3 regions of the Butyricicoccus sp. AM78-15b2TA genome follow, and region 2 is predicted to be linked to each of the others. Evidence: riboswitches for the same ligand, from Rfam matches in the RefSeq annotation. Region 2 holds a riboswitch; each other region holds the start of a gene.
What was found. A riboswitch is a leader RNA that binds a small molecule or an ion and turns the genes downstream of it on or off. The one in region 2 is predicted to bind FMN.
Positions count from the first base shown of each region.

Region 1: another riboswitch for FMN. It lies ahead of PGS25_RS02740 (ECF transporter S component); the one in region 2 lies ahead of ribD (bifunctional diaminohydroxyphosphoribosylaminopyrimidine deaminase/5-amino-6-(5-phosphoribosylamino)uracil reductase RibD).
Region 3: another riboswitch for FMN. It lies ahead of PGS25_RS05555 (ECF transporter S component); the one in region 2 lies ahead of ribD (bifunctional diaminohydroxyphosphoribosylaminopyrimidine deaminase/5-amino-6-(5-phosphoribosylamino)uracil reductase RibD).

Region 1 is NZ_JAQEHY010000002.1:153,070-156,340, reverse strand. It holds gene PGS25_RS02755 (winged helix-turn-helix domain-containing protein) at 1-291, shown strand, start outside; gene PGS25_RS02750 (winged helix-turn-helix transcriptional regulator) at 413-766, opposite strand; gene PGS25_RS02745 (nitroreductase family protein) at 919-1,437, shown strand; FMN riboswitch at 1,536-1,651, shown strand; gene PGS25_RS02740 (ECF transporter S component) at 1,769-2,413, shown strand; gene PGS25_RS02735 (riboflavin kinase) at 2,422-3,114, shown strand.
Region 2 is NZ_JAQEHY010000002.1:17,355-20,625, forward strand. It holds gene PGS25_RS02175 (bifunctional 3,4-dihydroxy-2-butanone-4-phosphate synthase/GTP cyclohydrolase II) at 1-111, opposite strand, end outside; gene PGS25_RS02180 (riboflavin synthase) at 127-762, opposite strand; gene ribD (bifunctional diaminohydroxyphosphoribosylaminopyrimidine deaminase/5-amino-6-(5-phosphoribosylamino)uracil reductase RibD) at 762-1,847, opposite strand; FMN riboswitch at 2,020-2,146, opposite strand; gene PGS25_RS02190 (PD-(D/E)XK nuclease family protein) at 2,435-3,271, shown strand, end outside.
Region 3 is NZ_JAQEHY010000004.1:101,048-104,318, reverse strand. It holds gene PGS25_RS05565 (aspartate aminotransferase family protein) at 1-521, shown strand, start outside; gene argF (ornithine carbamoyltransferase) at 635-1,549, shown strand; FMN riboswitch at 1,659-1,790, shown strand; gene PGS25_RS05555 (ECF transporter S component) at 1,880-2,491, shown strand; partial or broken gene PGS25_RS05550 (IS256 family transposase) at 2,703-3,271, opposite strand, start outside.

The DNA of each region.
Region 1 (3,271 bases), 140 kb from region 2:
CCAAATATTGAAATTCGGCTAAAGGAGCAGACTGTATTCTGCAGAGGTCAACTTGTCACTCTGACTCACCATGAATTTGCAGTTCTTGCATATCTGGCTCGTCACCCTGGCTGGGTATTCTCAGCCAGCCAGATTTACGAGGCTGTATGGGATAGAGACGGTGAAAACTGCGGAACCGCCGTTGCCAGTATCATCAGTCAGATCCGGCGCAAGTTGACGCCGGATACACCAAAGGGTGGCTATATCCGCACTGTACTGGGCAGTGGATATAAATTTGAATCCGTGATATAGGAAACGCCGGACATATGCTGATTGGCTCTGTCCGGCGCTTTTTTATATAAATCCTGTGTTACTTGAAAAAAACATATATAAATTCGACAAACGGCAGTCTACTCTTCCCCAAATAGACTATTTACAGTTTTGAACCGCAAGGCGGTGTAATATCCAATCCTTCAAGAAAGTGTATTCCCCAGTTACACATAGAATCCAATACCGGAATGATACTTTTTCCAAAGGCGGTAAGTGAATACAAGGTTTTAGGTGGTTTTTCTGGAATTACTTCTCTGTGAATCATGCCGCATTCTTCCAAATCGCGAAGTTGTTGTGAAAGCATTTTAGGGGTGGCTTTTGGAATTAAGCGTTGTAATTCCATGTAGTGCAAAGGTTTTTCTATCAAATGCCAAAGAATGAGAGGTTTATATTTTCCTCCAATCAGAAAAAGTGTGGCTTCCACTGGACAACTAAATTGATCTTTTTGATAATTCATTTTTATAAATTCACTCCTTTTTGGGTACTTTCTTTGAGGGAAGTATCTACCTGAAAAGTGCAATCTTGTTATTCTACTGCACCATGTTAAAATTAGTACGACGATTGAATATGGCAACTAAATTATACAACACCAAGAAAGGATTGACCATGATGAATTTTATTGAGATTGCAAAAAAACGGTATTCTGTACGCAATTACAGCAGCAAAAAGGTGGAAAAAGAGAAGCTTGATAAAATTTTGCAGGCTGCTCATGTTGCACCAACAGCAGCAAACTTACAGCCGGTTCACTTAATTGCAGTAGAAAGCAAAGAAGGGCTGGAAAAAATCAGCAAAGGGGCAAATATTTATAATGCTCCTCTTGCAATTATTGTATGTGCAGATCATAACAAAGCATGGGTTCGCCCATTTGACCAAAAACAAACCGGAGACATTGACTCAGCTATCCTAACAGACCATATGATGTTGGAGGCAACAGAATTAGGTTTAGGTACCGTATGGGTATGTTACTTTCAGCCTGATGTTATCCGGAAAGAATTTGATTTGCCCGATAATTTAGAGCCAATCAATATTTTAGTAATCGGTTATGGAAATGAAGAAGCTGCAGATACAGAAAGACATGACCATCTGAGGATTCCACTCACCGACTTAGTTTCGTATGAAAAACTATAACTGAATATAAGATGATTTCCGAAATGCTTCCGAACTTTCTTCAACTCATTGCTTCCAAAAGTGGTTGATGTTATAATTGCGGGGAAACAACTGAATAAAAGTGTCTTCGGGGCAGGGTGAAATTCCCGATTGGCGGTAAAGTCCGCGAGCGTAAAACGCACGATTTGGTGTAATTCCAAAACCAACAGTATAGTCTGGATGAAAGAAGATATGGTTAGATTTCCGCAGATTTTGAGAGGCTTACTTTCTTTTCTGTGGCCTAATTATAATGTTAACACCTGAAAGACCTTTTCTTTTGGGTGTTAATTTTTTGTCACGGAGGAAAGCAATTATGAACAGTAAAACAAAAAGAATCACCGCTATTGGGATGCTATGTGCAATCACTTATGTCACCATGGTTGTTGGCAGGATTCCGATTATTCTATTCTTAAAGTATGACCCATCAGATGTTATTGTAACTTTAGGCGGCTTTATTTGGGGACCGATGACTTCCTGTATCGTATCTGTCATTGTGGCAACCCTTGAAATGATTACAGTAAGCGATACCGGAATATTAGGTTGTATCATGAATATCGTACAAACACTATCTTTTGCGTGTACGGCGTCTATCATTTACAAAAAAAAACACACTCTATCTGGTGCACTGATTGGCCTGGCATCGGGGTGGCTAATAACGGTTATTGTTATGCTGCTATGGAACTATTTGATAACGCCGCTTTATATGGGGTATCCAAGAGAAGCGGTTGTGGAATTGTTACTCCCTGCCTTTCTTCCATTTAACTTGTTGAAAGGCGGGTTAAATGCATCCATTACATTTTTACTGTATAAGCCCATAGTTACCGCTTTGAGAAAAAGCGGATATGTTGCTACTTCGGAAAATGAAGCAAGACAAAAGCATACTGGTCTGCTTATATTGGCAAGCTTCATCATTGTGACTTGTGTTTTGATCATCCTATCAATGAATGGAATTATATGAGGATCGAAATGAAAGAAAATACGAATGCGCCTATTTACACACTAACGGGAATCGTTATACACGGCCGAGGTATTGGAAAGCATGTGGGGACACCTACCGCAAACATGGAGATAGCAAAAAATACATTTTTGCCAAATACAGGGGTATATGTGGCAGATATTCTTTTAAGCGACAAGAGATATTATGGTGTTACCCATATTGGGGCACGCCCTACACTTGATAATGATGATTCTGTTTCAATCGAAACACATATTTTTGATTTTGATAAGGACATATACGGGAGTACGATAACTGTCAACCTATATAAGAAATTGAGAGAAGTTAGAAAATTTAACGAATTATCCTTGCTGCTTGCACAAATTGCAAACGACCGGACAATGGCGCTAAAATTTTGGGGATTGAAGCAAGCAAGTCACACCTTACACATTGATGTTAACCGGCATTGTGTAATATTAGAACAGAAGGAAGTTTATTTATCAACAAACGAATTTGAAGTCCTTTATCTGCTGCAACAATCTCCTCAAACCACCTTCACAAAAGAGCAGATTTATGAAAAGATTTGGCATGAGCCTACAAATAACCATTTACACGCAGTAGAAAATACAATTTTCCAAATACGCAAAAGGCTAAAACCATATTGCAAGGGGCGCGAGTATATAAAAACTGTAATTGGCTACGGTTATAAGTTTAATTCTGGGTAAGGTGATATTTAAGCATTAGAACAAATGGCCCCAGTCCCAGAGTTTTGAAGTCTCTATATTCAGCAACCTTTTACAAATAGAAAAGGCTCTGGCACTATACCCCCATCTCATTTAAGATTTTCCAAAAACAGAACCACTGCTTATGCACATAAGGAGA
Region 2 (3,271 bases):
GCAGATGAGGTCGCCCTCGTTCTCGCGGTCCGGGTCGTCGATGGTGAGGATGAGGTGTCCGGCGCGAAGCTCTTCGAGCGCTTCTTCAACTGTATTGAACTGATATTCCATAAAAGAAAACCTCCGTTAAAATCCGTGTTGTGCAAGAAAATCCATCGTAATACCGCTGGATTTGTGCGGCGTGAGCATTTTTTCAACGTATTTGCCGATCACATCGCATTCGAGGTTGACCGGCTCGCCCGGCTTTTTGCCGAGCAGAATGGTCTGTGCGCCGGTGTGCGGGATGATAGAGACCGAAAAGTCGGTGTCCGTCACAGCCGCCACGGTAAGGCTGACGCCATCAATGGCGATCGAGCCTTTTTCGACGATGTACCGGAGCAGGGGAGCCGGTGTTTTGATCGTCACCCATACGGCGTTGTCCTCGCGCCGCTGCGAGAGAACCGAGCCGGTGCCGTCGATATGGCCGGATACGATATGACCGCCGAACCGTCCGTCGGCAGGCATCGCGCGCTCCAGATTGACCGGCGAGCCGCTCTGCAGACTGCCGAGCGCGGAACGCCGCAGGCTTTCCGCCATCACGTCGGCGCTGAAGCTGTCGTCCGTCAGCGCGACCACGGTCAGACACACGCCGTTCGTGGCAATGCTGTCGCCGATTTTTGTATTTTCGAGCACAGTATCTGCCGCAATCGTCAGCCGAGCGCCCTTTGCGCCGCGCTCGATGCGCCGCACCGTACCGATTTCTTCGATAAGTCCAGTAAACATTACAATCTCCCTTCAAGCAGGAAATCTTCGCCCATCGGCGTGCAGGTCACGTCCTTCAGCGGAAGCGCCTGCACCATCTTGTCAAATCCCAGACCTCCGACCGGACTTTTCGCGCCTGCACCGCCGATGATTTTCGGGGCAATGTACGCCTGCACGCGGTGTACCACACCGGCCTCCAGCGCGGAGAACGCAAGTGCCGAGCCGCCTTCAAGCAATATGCCGTCGATGCCGAGTGCGCCGAGCTGGCGCATCAGGTCGGCAAGGTCTACGCGCTCGTTTTTCGTTTTGCATTCGAGAATGTGTACACCGTGCCGTTCCAGTTCAGCGGTGCGCTCATTTCGACCGACAACCGCGATATAGGTCGGGATTTTGTTCGCCGTCTGTACGATTCTGCTGTCGATCGGCGTTCTTGCGCGGCTGTCGCAGATTACGCGGATCGGATCGCGCCCGCCGTCAATGCGGCAGGTGAGCAGCGGATCGTCCTCAAGCACGGTGCCGATGCCGACCATGATGGCGGGCAGCCGGTTGCGCGTTTCGTGCACATGACGGCGGGCGGTCTCGCCGGTAACCCAGCGGCTGTCGCCGGTGTGCGCGGCGATTTTGCCGTCCAGCGTCATCGCGTACTTGAGCGTCACAAACGGCGTTTTGTGCGTGATGTAGTGAAAGAAAACTTCATTCACGCGGCGGCATTCGTCCTCGCACACGCCGGTCTCGACTTCGATGCCTGCGTCGCGCAGGATCTGTGCGCCTTTGCCGGCTACCAGCGGATTGGGGTCCAGACAGCCGACGAACACGCGGCCGATCTTGTGCTCGATGACTGCATCTGTGCACGGCGGCGTGCGTCCCCAGTGGCAGCACGGCTCAAGCGTGACGTAAAGGTCTGCGCCGGTGCAGTCCTCGGTGCAGTGCGCGAACGCATTGCGCTCAGCATGCAGGCCGCCGATGTGCTCGTGCCAGCCTTCACCGATGATTTTTCCGTCCTTGACGATGACGCAGCCGACCATCGGATTCGGATTGACGTGACCGGCTCCGCGCTGGGCCAGCGCCAACGCCTGACGCATATATTCCTGTTTTTGCTCCTGCATAGAATCACCTGATATAATAATTCTGTAGAAAATTTCACGATAGTTTGGCGACAGCCAAAAAAACGTCCCAAAGACAGAATCTTCGGGACGCTGAAAAAAGCATTGTGAAAATAAAAAGTCCGAAACACCGAATCGGCATTTCAGAACAGCAAACAAACGGAAAATCTTTCCGCGCATTCTTCTTTTATCCAGACTATACTGTCGGCCTCGGAATTTCACCGAATCATGCTTCCGCCGAATGGCATCCGCTCGCGGGCTGTACCGCCGGTAGGGAATTGCACCCTGCCCTGAAGAATCAAATATTTGGTTTTGCGGGGCAGAGCCTTTATTGTTCTGCCTGAGGAAAGTATAGTCCCAAGCGGAGAAAAATGCAAGAGTTTTTTGAAAAAATAATTTTACAGAATATGTGAATGCAAACAAAGCACCGTAAAAGTTCGAAAAAGACTGGAAAATACGCTGATAACGCACAAAAAATATAAAATGACCATACGGTTGTTATTGATAGTTTTCCGTTTTCCATTACCAATTTTCAATTTGCTCCGGTTGTGCTATAATCAAATAGCTATGAAATGAAAGGAGAGTGTGCCATGCGGATCTGGACCGGACGAGCGGGGAGCGGCAAGACAACGGCCATCCTGCGGGAGATCGCGGCGCTGAGTGAAAAGGGAGAGGGACGGCAGATTCTGCTCGTGCCCGAGCTGAACTCGCACCTGATGGAGCGACGGCTTGCTGCAGCCACGCACAACCACGGCGCACGCACGGCCGAGGTGCTGACGTTCTCACGATTGGCTGACCGTGTGTTCTCTGAGGTCGGCGGACTGGCACAGCAGATGCTGACGCCGGCAGGTCAGCTTTTGACCTTGCAGGAGGCGGCACGCCGTGTGCAGGGGGGGCTGAGTGCATGGAAGGGTCTGGCAGACAAGCCGGAGCTGCTGCAGGAGGCGCTGCGGCTGATCGACGAGTGCAAAACCTGTGCAGTCGCACCGGAGACGCTGTTTGCGGCTGCCGAGGAGAGTGAGGACGCGGTACTTGCAGAAAAATTGTCCGATCTTGCACAGATTTTAACAGCCTACGAGCGTCTGTGCGAGGAGTCTCTGCCTGACCCGAGAGACCGGCTGACACACCTGCGCGACCGTCTGGCAGAAAGTCACACGCTGGACGGTGCAGCGGTCTATCTGGATGGATTTCTCGGCTTTACCGTGCAGGAAAGTGCAGTGGTTGATGCCATGCTGGCAGCGGGTGTGCCGCTCTCTGCGGCGGTAACCTGTGATACGGATTACCCGGAGATTTTCCTTACCGGCTGTAAAACAGTGCAGAAATTAACCCGAATGGCAAAGCATCATAACCAGACGGTCGAGCGCATCGAACTGGGCGGAAGCAAGGTGGCCCGACCGGCGGGACTGGCTGCGCTCGAGCGCGAAAGC
Region 3 (3,271 bases), on a different contig from region 2:
TCATCATCGACGAGGTGCAGACCGGTATCGGTCGTACCGGCAGCCTGTTTGCTTTCCAGCAGTACGACATCAAGCCGGATGTTGTCACTATGGCAAAGGGTCTTGGCGGCGGCATGCCGATCGGCGCCGTCATGGCGGCGGATACCTGCTGCAACGTCCTGACGCCGGGCACACACGCGACCACCTTCGGCGGTACGCCGATTGTTTGCTCCGCAGCAAACGTCGTGCTCGATACTGTCGGTGACGGCCAGTTCCTGATGAAAGTACGCGAAAAGGGCGAGTACCTTCGCAACGGCATCCTGTCCCTTGGCTCGCCGAATATCAAGGGTGTGCGCGGCATGGGTCTCATGCTCGGCATCATCGTTGAGGAAGGAAAGCACTCTGTGTTTGCCAATAAGCTGATCGAAAACGGCGTTCTGGCGATCACCGCCGGCAAAAATGCCGTTCGTCTGCTCCCGCCGCTCACCATTTCGAAGGAAGAGATGGATGAAGCACTCGCTATCATGGCAAAGGTATTTTAATCAAAGGTCTTGACAATTAGTAATTAACGTGATTATCGCACTGGTGCAGCAGCACCCAAATAATTACTAACTACTAATTATTCATTGCTAATTTGCAGAAAGGGTTTATTACAATGAAGCATTTACTGAAGCTGCTTGACTGCTCCACCGAGGAGATCATCGGTCTGCTCGATCTGGCGGATCAGCTCAAGTATGAGAGAAAACACAACATTTCCCATCGTCACCTGGAAGGCAAGAGCCTTGGCATGATCTTCCAGAAGTCCTCCACCCGTACCCGTGTTTCCTTCGAGACTGGCATGTATCAGTTGGGCGGTCAGGCGCTGTTCCTGTCCAACCGTGATCTGCAGATTGGCCGCGGTGAACCGGTACAGGATACGGCCCGCGTGCTGAGCCGCTATCTGGATGGCATCATGATCCGCACCTACGAGCAGAAGGAAGTAGAGGATCTGGCAAACTACGGCTCTATTCCGATCATCAACGGTCTGACTGATTTCTGCCATCCGTGTCAGGTTCTGGCGGACCTCATGACCATCCGCGAGAAGTTCGCAGTCCTCGAGGGCCTCAAGCTGTGCTACATCGGCGACGGCAACAACATGGCCAACTCGCTGATCGTCGGTGGTCTCAAGACCGGCATGAAGGTTTCCATCGCAACGCCGGTGGACTACCGTCCGGACGCTGAGGTTATGGCATTCGCAGAGCCGAACCCGAACTTCTTCATCACCGATGACCCGATGAAGGCTGCTGAGAACGCAGACGTTGTTATCACTGATACATGGGCGTCCATGGGTCAGGAAGCCGAGAAGGAAGTCCGCATGAAGGCATTCCAGGGCTATCAGGTCAATGATGAGTTGCTGGCTGCTGCAAAGCCGGGCTGCATGGTGCAGCACTGCCTGCCGGCCTACCGTGAGCAGGAGATCACCACCAAGGTGTTCGAGGAGCACGCAAACGAAATTTTCGAGGAAGCAGAAAACCGCCTGCACGCACAGAAGGCCGTTATGGTTACTCTGATGAGCAGCAAGGAAGACTGATTTCTGATAAAAAGCCGCTTTCGCAAGGGAAGGCGGCTTTTATGTTTTTTCTTGCTGAAGTGTTGACAAGTCTTTTACTGGCGACTATAATAGCAGTATAAATAAATCAGTTCTGTTTCAGGGCGGAGTGAAAGTCTCCACCGGCAGTATACAGGCTTCGAGCCTGATAGTCTGCGAGCCGCAAGGCATGATGGGTTAGAATCCCAACCGACGGTTATAGTCCGGATGAGAGAAACAGATGTACCTATCGCTACGTCTGTATGCCTCTGGAGCAATCCAGGGGCTTGTTTTATTTATGGAACAGGACTCCTGAAAGGGAGAAAAACAGCAATGACAAAAACCAGCAAAATCACCTACACCGCAATTTTTGCGGCTATCGCAACCGTGCTGATGTACTTTGAATTCCCGATTCCGTTCATGCCGCCGTTCCTCAAGGTGGATCTGTCCGGCGCAGTCGTGCTCATCGGTGCGTTTATCTTCGGCATCGCTCCGGCGATCACGATGATCGGCATCAAGGACATCATTCATCTGACCCAGACCCAGACCGGCGGCTCCGGTGAGGTCGCAGATTTTCTGATGCTTTCCACGCTCGTTGTTATCGCCGTGCTGCTGTACCGCGGTCACAAGAGCCGCAAGATGGCTGTCCTCGGCTGTGCAGCCGGATCGGTCGCTATGGCCTGTGTCGGTATGCTGACCAACTATTTTCTTATCATTCCATTTTATTCGCAGGTTATGCCGCTGCAGGCTATCTTTGATGCATGCAACGCGATCAACCCGTATGTGACCGGCATGCAGGGCTATCTGCTGCTCGGCGTTCTGCCGTTCAATCTCATCAAAGGCGCAATCCTGACTGCGATTACCATGCTTGCCTACAAGAAGCTGAGCGTGTTCATCAAGTCCAAGCAGATCGAATTGCACCACTCCAGACAGCGTGTCGGCTAAGTAAAAAACGAAGGTGCTCTCCAGCAAACGGAGAGCACCTTTTTGTTCAATAATCGCAAACAGTGCGGCAATATCTATGATTTCGACAAAGATCTGTATACGAATTGACAAAATGCGTGACCAAGATTATATCACATGCGTGCATCTAATAGACTCGGTCCCGTCAAGATTTGTGCGCAAAAATGTTTGCAGGTTCTCCGGCTGAGTGAAGTCAGCCGGCAATGAAGGCGTCGTCCAGCGCTGTCTCCGAGTGCTTCATGTTCATATATTTTTTCTGCCCCACTGCGTGCCCGCCACATGGCGAAGCCAAGCGCAGACCAGCATCAGAGCAGAGTTGCCGTCAGGGAACGTCCCCACCACGCGGGTTCTGCGGCGGATCTCACGGTTCAGCCGCTCGATCACATTGTTGGTGCGGATGCGCGTCCAATGCTCACTGGGAAAATCGCAGTAGGTCAGCGTCTCCTCAATGCCGTCCTCGACCTTCTTGGCAGCCTCCTTCAGCTTCATGGCGCGCAGTCCGGCAACGACTGCTTTAGCCTTCTCGCGGAATGTCTTTTTGCTCTCCTGGGCGTGGATCGCCTTGAGCATTTTTGCCACAATTTTGACCTTGGATTTAGGCAAAACAGAGAAAACATTGCGATAGAAATGCACTGTGCAGCGCTGGTATTTGGCGTCTGGGAACACCTCGCCCACGGTCTCCAGCATCCCCATGCACTTGTCACCGACGATGAGTTTTACGCCGTCCAAGCCGCGTCCGCGGAGCCACTGAAAGAAGCTGAC